2 regions of the Duganella sp. GW822-FHT06D06 genome follow, and region 2 is predicted to be linked to the other one. Evidence: predicted binding sites of a transcription regulator. Region 2 holds the regulator's gene; the other holds the start of a gene.
What was found. Region 2 encodes LexA, which represses DNA repair genes until DNA is damaged. Its sites were predicted from a motif close to ACTGTATNNNNATACAGT; they were not measured.
Positions count from the first base shown of each region.

Region 1 (4,417 bases), on a different contig from region 2:
CTGTTCGCGGCTGAGCGGGGCTGCGGGTTTATTCATGGTTATCCATAATACGGTTGCTCGTCGTCTTGTTCCGGCGGGCGCGGCGGCAGCGGGAAGGTCAGCCGGAACAGCGCGCCCGGCAGCTTGGACTGCTGCGCGCGCGGGTTGTTGTAGATGTCGACTTCGGCGCCGTGCTGCTGGGCGATCTCGCGCACGATGGCAAGGCCCAGGCCGCTGCCCTCGGCCTTGTTGCCGAGGATGCGGTAGAAACGCTCGAACACCCGCGCGCGTTCGGCCTGGGCGATGCCCGGCCCGGTGTCCTCGACTTCCAGGTAGCCGTGCTCCTCGTCGCCGCGCACCCGCACGGTGACGCTGCCGCCGGCCGGCGTGTAGCGCAGCGCGTTGTCGATGAGGTTGGACAGCAGCTCGCGCAGCATGGTCGGGTTGCCGACGATCTGCACCGGCGCGGCCGGCGCCTCGTAGCCGAGGTCGATGCGCTGCGCGAACGAGGCCGGCACCCAGTCCTGCACCGCGCTGCGCGCCAGCTCCGACAATTCCAGCGGCAGCAGGGCGGCGCCGGCCTGCGGCTGGTTCTCGGCGCGGGCCAGGGCCAGCAATTGATTGACCAGGCGGGTGGCCGCCTCCGAGCTCTTGGCCAGTTGCTCCAGCGAGCGGTGGATTTCGCCGCTGTCGGTCTGGCGCAGCGCCAGCTCGGACTGCATGCGCATGCCCGCCAGCGGCGTGCGCATCTGGTGCGCGGCGTCGGCGATGAAGCGTTTCTGCATCTCGATCGACAACGACAGCCGCGCCAGCATGTCGTTGAGCGAATTGACCAGCGGCGAGATTTCCTCCGGCACCTGGTTGGAGGCGATCGGACTGAGATCGTCCGAGCTGCGCGCGCGTATCCGCTCCTGCAACTGCGCCAGCGGCGACAGCCCGCGCGACAGCGCAAACCACACCAGGGCCAGCACGATCGGCAGGATGATGAACTGCGGCAGGATCACGCCCTTGATGATGGCGTTGGCCAGCTGGCCGCGTTTTTCCAGCGTCTCGGCCACCTGCACCAGCGCCAGCTGCGGTTCGTCGCCGATATTGTGTTCCAGCCGCACGTAGGCGTAGGCCACGCGCACCGACGTGCCGTGCATATTGTCGTTGCGGAAGCGCACGCTGCCGCGCGGCTTGTCGTCTTCGTCGATGACCGGCTGCGGCAGGTCGCGGTCGCCGTCCACGTGCTCGCCGCGCGGGCCCTGGATCTGGAAGTAGACGTTGTCGACATCGTCGGCGCGCAGGATGTCGCGGGCCGGGCCGGACAGGCCCTTGATGACCTTGCCGTCCACCGCGCGCACCTGCTGCGCCAGCACGGTGACGCTGTCTTCCAGCGCATGGTCGAACGGCTGGTTGGCGATGGACTTGGCCACCAGGTAGGTGATCGCGATGCTCATCGGCCACAGCAGCAGCAGCGGCGCCAGCATCCAGTCCAGGATTTCGCCGAACAGCGAGTGCTGGATGCCTTCGTCCGCTTCGGGCGCCGGCGGCTGGTATTCCAGATCCTTGGCCAGGTCCGGCGGCACATGCGGTGCGGCCGGCGGCGTCACTTGGAAGCGTCCGGATATTTTTCGAGGCAGTAGCCGAGGCCGCGCACGGTGGCGATGCGGATGCCGCCGATCTCGATCTTCTTGCGCAGCCGGTGCACATAGACTTCGATGGCGTTGTTGCTCACTTCCTCGCCCCACTCGCACAGGTGGTCGACCAGCTGTTCCTTGGACACCAGCCGGCCGCTGCGGGCCAGCAGGATTTCCAGCAGGCCCAGCTCGCGCGCCGACAGGTCCAGCATCTGCTCGTTGATGTAGGCGCTGCGGCCGACCTGGTCGTAGCTCAGCGGCCCGTGCCTGACCACGGTGGCGCCGCCGCCGGCGCCGCGCCGGGTCAGCGCCCGCACCCGCGCCTCCAGCTCGGACAGCGCGAAGGGCTTGGCCATGTAGTCGTCGGCGCCCAGGTCGAGGCCGTTGACGCGCTGCTCGATCGAGTCGGCCGCCGTCAAAATCAGCACCGGCAGCAGCGAGGAGCGCGCGCGCAGCCGGCGCAACACTTCCAGTCCGGACAGCTTGGGCAGGCCCAGGTCGAGGATCAGCAGGTCGAATTCCTGGGTCGAGAGGGCGGTGTCGGCTTCCTGGCCGTTGCTGACGCAATCGATGGCGTAGCCGGACTGGCGCAGCGAGCGGGTCAGGCCGTCGGCCAGCACGCTGTCGTCCTCGGCAAGTAAAATTCGCATAATGTAGACACTCCAACACTCCGGCTGCAGAAGCTCCTATTGTGTTTCATTTCGCGCAAGGTGGCGAGTTTTTGTGCAATCTCAAAATTGTTTAAAAATCGTGCTTGCATTAAGCACTGTTTTTTTATACAGTGCTGCCTGTACCGACGAATTTGCACCCACCTACTGGTTGAAAGAACATTATGGACGATAAAAAAGCTGTTGTACCTGCATCAGAAAAGGCCAAGGCGCTGGCTGCCGCGCTGGCCCAAATCGAGAAGCAATTCGGCAAAGGCTCCGTAATGCGCATGGACGCCAACACGCCGATCGAGGACGTACAGGTCGTGTCGACCGGTTCGCTCGGCCTGGATATCGCGCTGGGCGTCGGCGGCTTGCCGCGCGGCCGCGTGGTGGAAATCTACGGTCCGGAATCGTCGGGCAAAACCACGCTGACGCTGCAAACTATTGCTGAGATGCAAAAACTGGGCGGCACCTGCGCCTTCATCGACGCCGAACACGCGCTGGACGTCGGCTACGCACAGAAACTGGGCGTCAACCTGCACGAGCTGCTGATTTCGCAGCCGGACACCGGCGAACAAGCGCTGGAAATCTGCGACGCGCTGGTGCGCTCCGGTTCGGTCGACCTGGTGGTCATCGACTCGGTCGCCGCGCTGACGCCACGCGCCGAGATCGAAGGCGACATGGGCGATTCGCTGCCGGGCCTGCAAGCCCGCCTGATGTCCCAGGCGCTGCGCAAGCTGACCGGTTCGATCAACCGCACCAACACCCTGGTCATCTTCATCAACCAGATCCGCATGAAGATCGGCGTCATGTTCGGCAGCCCGGAAACCACCACCGGCGGCAACGCGTTGAAGTTCTACGCCTCCGTGCGCCTGGACATCCGCCGCACCGGCTCGATCAAATCGGGCGACGAGGTGATCGGCAACGAAACCAAGGTCAAGGTCGTCAAGAACAAGATCGCGCCGCCGTTCAAGGAAGCGCACTTCGACATCCTGTATGGCGCCGGCACCTCGCGTGAAGGTGAGATTCTTGACCTGGGCGTGGAAGCGAAGATCGTCGAGAAGTCCGGTTCCTGGTACAGCTACAACGGCGAGCGCGTCGGCCAGGGCAAGGACAACGCCCGTATCTTCCTGCAAGAGCGTCCTGAGCTGGCGTGGGAAATCGAGAACAAGGTCCGCGAATCGCTGGGCGTGCGCGTACTGCCGCCGCTGGCCGCCGACAAGGGCGACACCGTGGTCAAGCTGAAATCGGTCGACAAGGCCGACAAGGCCGATAAAGCGGACAAAGGCGACAAGGCCGACGCCGCGTAATCAGCGTCCGCTTGATCCCGAACCACCGCGCTGTTGATTCAGCCGGTGGTTTTCTCATTGTGCAAAGGGTTTTTATGGCAGCACCGCAACTTAGAAGTCGTTTCAAAAAGACCTCAGCTTCGTTGTGGCGCCTCGCCGTGCATTCGCACTGTCTTCGTCACCACGCCTCGCTGAGCTCATTTTGAAACAACTTCTTAGCCTGAAGGGCCGCGCCCTGCGCTACCTGTCGATGCGCGAACACAGCCGCATGGAGCTGGCCCGCAAGCTGGCGCGCTACGCGGAGGAGGGCGACGACGTCGAAGCCCTGCTCGACCTGCTGGAAAAGAACAATTGGCTGTCGCAGGAGCGTTTCTCCGAAGCGCTGATCCACCGGCGTTCGGCCCGCTTTGGCAACAGCCGCATCGTCGCCGAGCTGCAAAGCCACGGCATCAAGGGCGAGGAACTGCAGGAACTGAAAGCCGGCCTGGCCGCAGGCGAGACCGAGCGCTGCGTCGACGTCTGGAATCGCAAGTTCGGCACCGTGGCGGCCGATCCGCAGGAACGCAACAAACAGATGCGCTTTTTGCTGCAACGGGGATTTTCCCAGCGCGCCGTGCAAACCGCCCTGAAAGGCGCGCCGGAAGACGACTGACGGATCAAGTGGACCTTGCCGCGCTGCACCATGCAATGTTTCCATGACTGAAATAAGCACGGTGAATTTCTTGTAAAAACGATCTCGAAACGCCCATTTTTCCCTCCAAAAGATATGTTCTGACGCAACTGGAGGTCTTGATGTGCTACACTTTTGGGGTTTTTGCAGCGCCGCAGGTGCGGTAGTTGTCCGTAGAAGCTGCGGACACGTGCGATCAGCACATGG
Region 1 is NZ_JBXALQ010000007.1:271,062-275,478, forward strand. Features, by position in the region: gene AC1RMD_RS15725 (DUF4212 domain-containing protein) at 1-36, opposite strand, end outside; gene AC1RMD_RS15730 (sensor histidine kinase) at 39-1,574, opposite strand; gene AC1RMD_RS15735 (response regulator) at 1,571-2,251, opposite strand; gene recA (recombinase RecA) at 2,434-3,561, shown strand; gene recX (recombination regulator RecX) at 3,740-4,192, shown strand.
Region 1: recA (recombinase RecA) is a predicted target of LexA. The motif match lies at 2,367-2,384, and genes of this name have one in related genera.

Region 2 (4,417 bases):
GTAGGCCAGGCCGCCGACATCGTCGGCCTTGCCCAGCTGGGTCAGGGTTTCAAACACCGTGATGACGTCGGCCGGCTTGGAGCCGTTGATCATCTTGACGACTTGCTCGTAGATGATGCGGTGGTCGTAGCGGTAAAAGTCTTCGGCATGCATCATATCCGCAATGCGGTCGAACGCCGCATTATCGCGCAGCAGGCCGCCGATGACGGACTGTTCTGCTTCGATGGAATGCGGCGGGACGCGGAGTGAATCTACTTGCGGATCGGAGGGGGCGTTCATGGCGCGAATTATACCTGCTTGCATGGGCCGTATTACAAATTTATGACGAGAAAAAAGCCGGGCAAGCCCGGCTTTTTCAATGTGTTGCAACACTTACCAGACGTTTCCGCCCAGAAAAGTATTAGGCAGCTTCGCCTACGACGGCAACGGTCACTTCCACCACCACGTCGGTGTGCAGAGCGACGCTGACCGGGTGCTCGCCAACGGTCTTCAGCGGACCGGTAGGCATGCGCACGGCAGCTTTTTCAACTGCGAAACCAGCTTTGGTCAGCGCTTCAGCGATGTCGAAGTTGGTGACGGAGCCGAACAGACGGCCGTCAACACCAGCTTTTTGCGAAACGTTCACGGTCATGCCGCTCAGTTTCTCGCCTTGGGCTTGAGCGGCGGCCAGCTTTTCAGCAGCAGCTTTTTCCAGTTCGGCGCGCTTGACTTCGAATTCAGCAACGGCGGACGCGGTAGCGCGGCGGGCCATTTTTTGCGGAATCAGGAAGTTACGTGCGTAACCGTCTTTAACTTTAACGACTTCACCCAGGTTGCCCAGGTTGACGACTTTTTCTAACAGAATGATTTGCATAGTTCTTCTCCAGGATCTTATCTAGACGACGCGATTAAGCGTGGTGCAGATCGGTGTAAGGCAGCAGCGCGAGGTAGCGAGCGCGCTTGATTGCGGTGTCAACTTGACGCTGGTAGTGCGCCTTGGTACCGGTCAGACGTGCTGGCATGATTTTGCCGTTTTCCTGGACGAAGTCTTTCAGGGTGTCGACGTCTTTGTAGTCAACTTGTTCTACGTTTGCGGCGGTGAAGCGGCAGAATTTCTTACGCTTGAACAAAGGATTCTGTTGCTTGCGCTTTTCTTTCAGCTTGAGCTTGTTTTTGTCGAACTTTTTACCGAATGCCATTTTAGGCTCCTGTATCTAAATTGAGCTGTCTGGGACAGCACTAAAATCAATGATGTGAAACACCAGGCTTTTGCTATTGCGATTCTTCTTGTTCAGGAAACCGGTGAACTGATACATGCCTGCCAGTGGCGCCTGACTGAAGCGGCCTGAAATCTCGCCCGCGGCAACCGCGGAAATTTCAAACTCGCTCAATCGGGCGATGCCTGCTTCGACTTGCTGCGAGCGGTGCTGGAGTACAGCACTGACGATCGGCATGCCGGCCGGGGTATAGCGCAAGGCGTCCCGTTCGGCGATCAAAGCAATAAACTGGAGCTGATTCAGCTCGGTTCCCGGGAACAATTAGGCCGCAGGAGCAGCAGCGACTGCTGGGGCTTCGGTGCGATGCGATTTCGCTGCATCTTCACGTTGTACCGACTTCATCATCGGCGAAGGAGCGGTTTCCGCTTTCTTCATCTTGACGGTCAGGTGACGCAGCACGGCATCATTGAATTTGAAGGCGGTTTCCAGCTCGACCAGGGTCTCGTTGTCGCATTCGATGTTCAGGCAGATGTAGTGTGCTTTAGCCAGTTTCTGGATCGAGTAAGCCATCTGACGACGGCCCCAATCTTCAACACGGTGCACGGCGCCGCCGCGGGTGGTGACCGAGGCTTTGTAACGCTCGATCATGGCGGGCACTTGCTCGCTCTGGTCCGGATGGACGATAAATACTATTTCATAGTGACGCATGCAAACTCCCTTAAGGACTGTGAATATAGCCCACCCTGGCGTCAAGACAGGTGTGGGAAGAGGTAAGCCCGCGACTATAGCAGCTTTGCCGCCAAAAGACCAGCCCCTGACCGGGGTCAAGTCTGACATTCGGACACGAGCTCTGCCGTAGCATTTATTACGGCAGAGCTCGTGTCCGAATGTCAGACTTGACCCCGGCATGAAATTATTTCGTGCTAAGCAACAAATTCCCTTGCATTTCGCTTCACACTGTACAAAAATACAGACTGTCTATATACACAGGCCTAAAGCACTCTATGATCAAGCTCACCGCAAGACAGGAACAAATTCTCAATCTGATCAAGGATGCCATCGAAAACACCGGCTTCCCGCCGACCCGCGCCGAAATCGCCAACGAACTGGGCTTCAAGTCCGCCAACGCGGCCGAGGAGCATTTGCAGGCGCTGGCGCGCAAGGGCGCGATCGAGATCGCCGCCGGCACGTCGCGCGGCATCCGCCTGCTGGGCGTGCACGCCGAACCGGCCGCTTCCAAGGTGCCGCTGTCGCTGATGATGTCGCTGCCGCTGATCGGCCGCGTGGCCGCCGGCTCGCCCATGCTGGCGCAGGAAAACCTGGAGACCAGCTACAGCGTCGATCCGGCCATGTTCTCTTCCCGCCCCGACTACCTGCTGAAGGTGCGCGGCGAATCGATGCGCGACGCCGGCATCATGGATGGCGATCTGCTGGCAGTGAAAAAGGTGGACAGCGCCAAGAACGGCCAGATCGTCGTGGCCCGCATCGGCAACGACGTCACCGTCAAGCGCTACCGCAAGACCGGCTCGCTCGTCGAACTGCTGCCGGAAAACCCGGACTTCAAGATCATCAAGGTCGATCCCGAAGCCGACGAGTTCGCGCTGGAAGGCCTGGCGGTCGGCCTGATGCGCAGCTGGCACTAAGGATTACCCCGGCGGCGCTGGCGGCGGGGTAATCCCCCCCCCAGGCGCCTAGCGCTTGCCCGCCGTCTCCGGCTGGCGCGACAGGTCGCGCGCGCTCAAGGCGATGTCGCCGCGCCGGCCTCCCCATGCAGCCTGCGCCAGCGTGACCGCGTCCGCCTGGCGTTTGGCCTCGTCGGCCACCCGCACGAACACCTCGCTCATCAAGGTCTGCGCGGCGTCCATTTCATCATCGGTCATCAGGTCGGCCAGGTCGGGCGGGATGCTCTTGCCGACCGGGAGCGCGGCATTGTAGTTCGCAAGGAAGCGGTCGTAGCAGCTGCGCCACGCGGCCAGCGCCTGCGTCACCGCAGCACCGCCGGCCAGGGCCGGGCGCATCGGCATATTGGGAGCCTGGCAGTTGAAGCGGGCCAGCGCGATGTCGGCGCCGTCGTAGCGGCTGGTGTAGTACTCGATCTCGGCCTGCCGCGCCAGACGGCGGGCCTGCTCGTCGGCGCAGGCGCTACTCGACAGCACGGTCAAGGCTAGTACCCATGCTGCTTTCATAACGCCTCCTCCCGCTTAGCAAAATTGAAAGCTTAGATTATCACAACTCGGCGCGATGCTCAGCAAGCTTCCAGTGCGCAGCTGAAATCGTCCAACAGATCGTCGGTATCCTCGATGCCGACCGACACCCGTATCAGCGATTCCGCGATGCCCATCGACGCCCGGCGTTCCGCGCCCATCTCGAAGAAGATGGTGTGCGCCACCGGGATGATCAAGGTGCGCGTGTCGCCCAGGTTGGAGGCCGGAATCGCCAGCTTCAGGCGGTTCAGGAAGTCGAAGCAGTCGATGCCGTCCTTCAGCTCAAAGCTCAGCAGCGAGCCGCAGCTGCGGAACAGTTCGCTGGAGATGGCGTGCTGCGGGTGCGACGCCAGGCCCGGGTAGTAGACCGCGGCCACGCGCTCGTCCGCCTCCAGCAGCCTGGCCAGCGCCAGCGCATTGGCGCTGGTGCGCTCCATGCGCAGCGCCAGCGTCTCGGCGCCGACGGCGATGTGGTGCGCCGCTTCCGGCGCCAGCGAGGCGCCGAAGTCGCGCAAGCCCTTGGCGCGGATCTGCGCCAGCCCCCATTGCAGCGGCGCGGCCTTCTTGTAGTTCTCGTAGATATTCGGGAAGCGGGTCCAGTCGTAGGCGCCGGTGTCGGTCAGGCTGCCGCCCAGCGCGTTGCCGTGGCCGCCGATCGACTTGGTCAGCGCGTTGACCACCAGCCCGGCGCCGACCGACTTCGGACGGAACAGATAAGGCGTGGTCATCGTGTTGTCGACGATGTAGAGGATGCCGCGCTGCCGGCACAGCTCGCCGATGCGTTTGAGGTCGGCCACTTGCGTGCGCGGATTGGCGATGGTCTCGACGAACACCACGCGGGTCTGCGCGGTGATGGCGGCGGCCACGTTGGCGACGTCGGTGGCGTCGACGAACGACACCGCCAAGCCCTGCGCCATGGTGGTCTGCCACAGGCTGTTGGTGTTACCGAACAGGAAAGCCGACGACACCACATGGTCGCCCGCGCGCAGCAGCGACTGGAACACGGCGCCGATCGCG
Region 2 is NZ_JBXALQ010000028.1:18,864-23,280, reverse strand. Features, by position in the region: gene AC1RMD_RS29915 (replicative DNA helicase) at 1-279, opposite strand, end outside; gene rplI (50S ribosomal protein L9) at 401-853, opposite strand; gene rpsR (30S ribosomal protein S18) at 888-1,178, opposite strand; gene priB (primosomal replication protein N) at 1,194-1,499, opposite strand; gene rpsF (30S ribosomal protein S6) at 1,518-1,904, opposite strand; gene lexA (transcriptional repressor LexA) at 2,201-2,839, shown strand; gene AC1RMD_RS29885 (hypothetical protein) at 2,888-3,382, opposite strand; gene AC1RMD_RS29880 (cystathionine gamma-synthase family protein) at 3,442-4,417, opposite strand, start outside.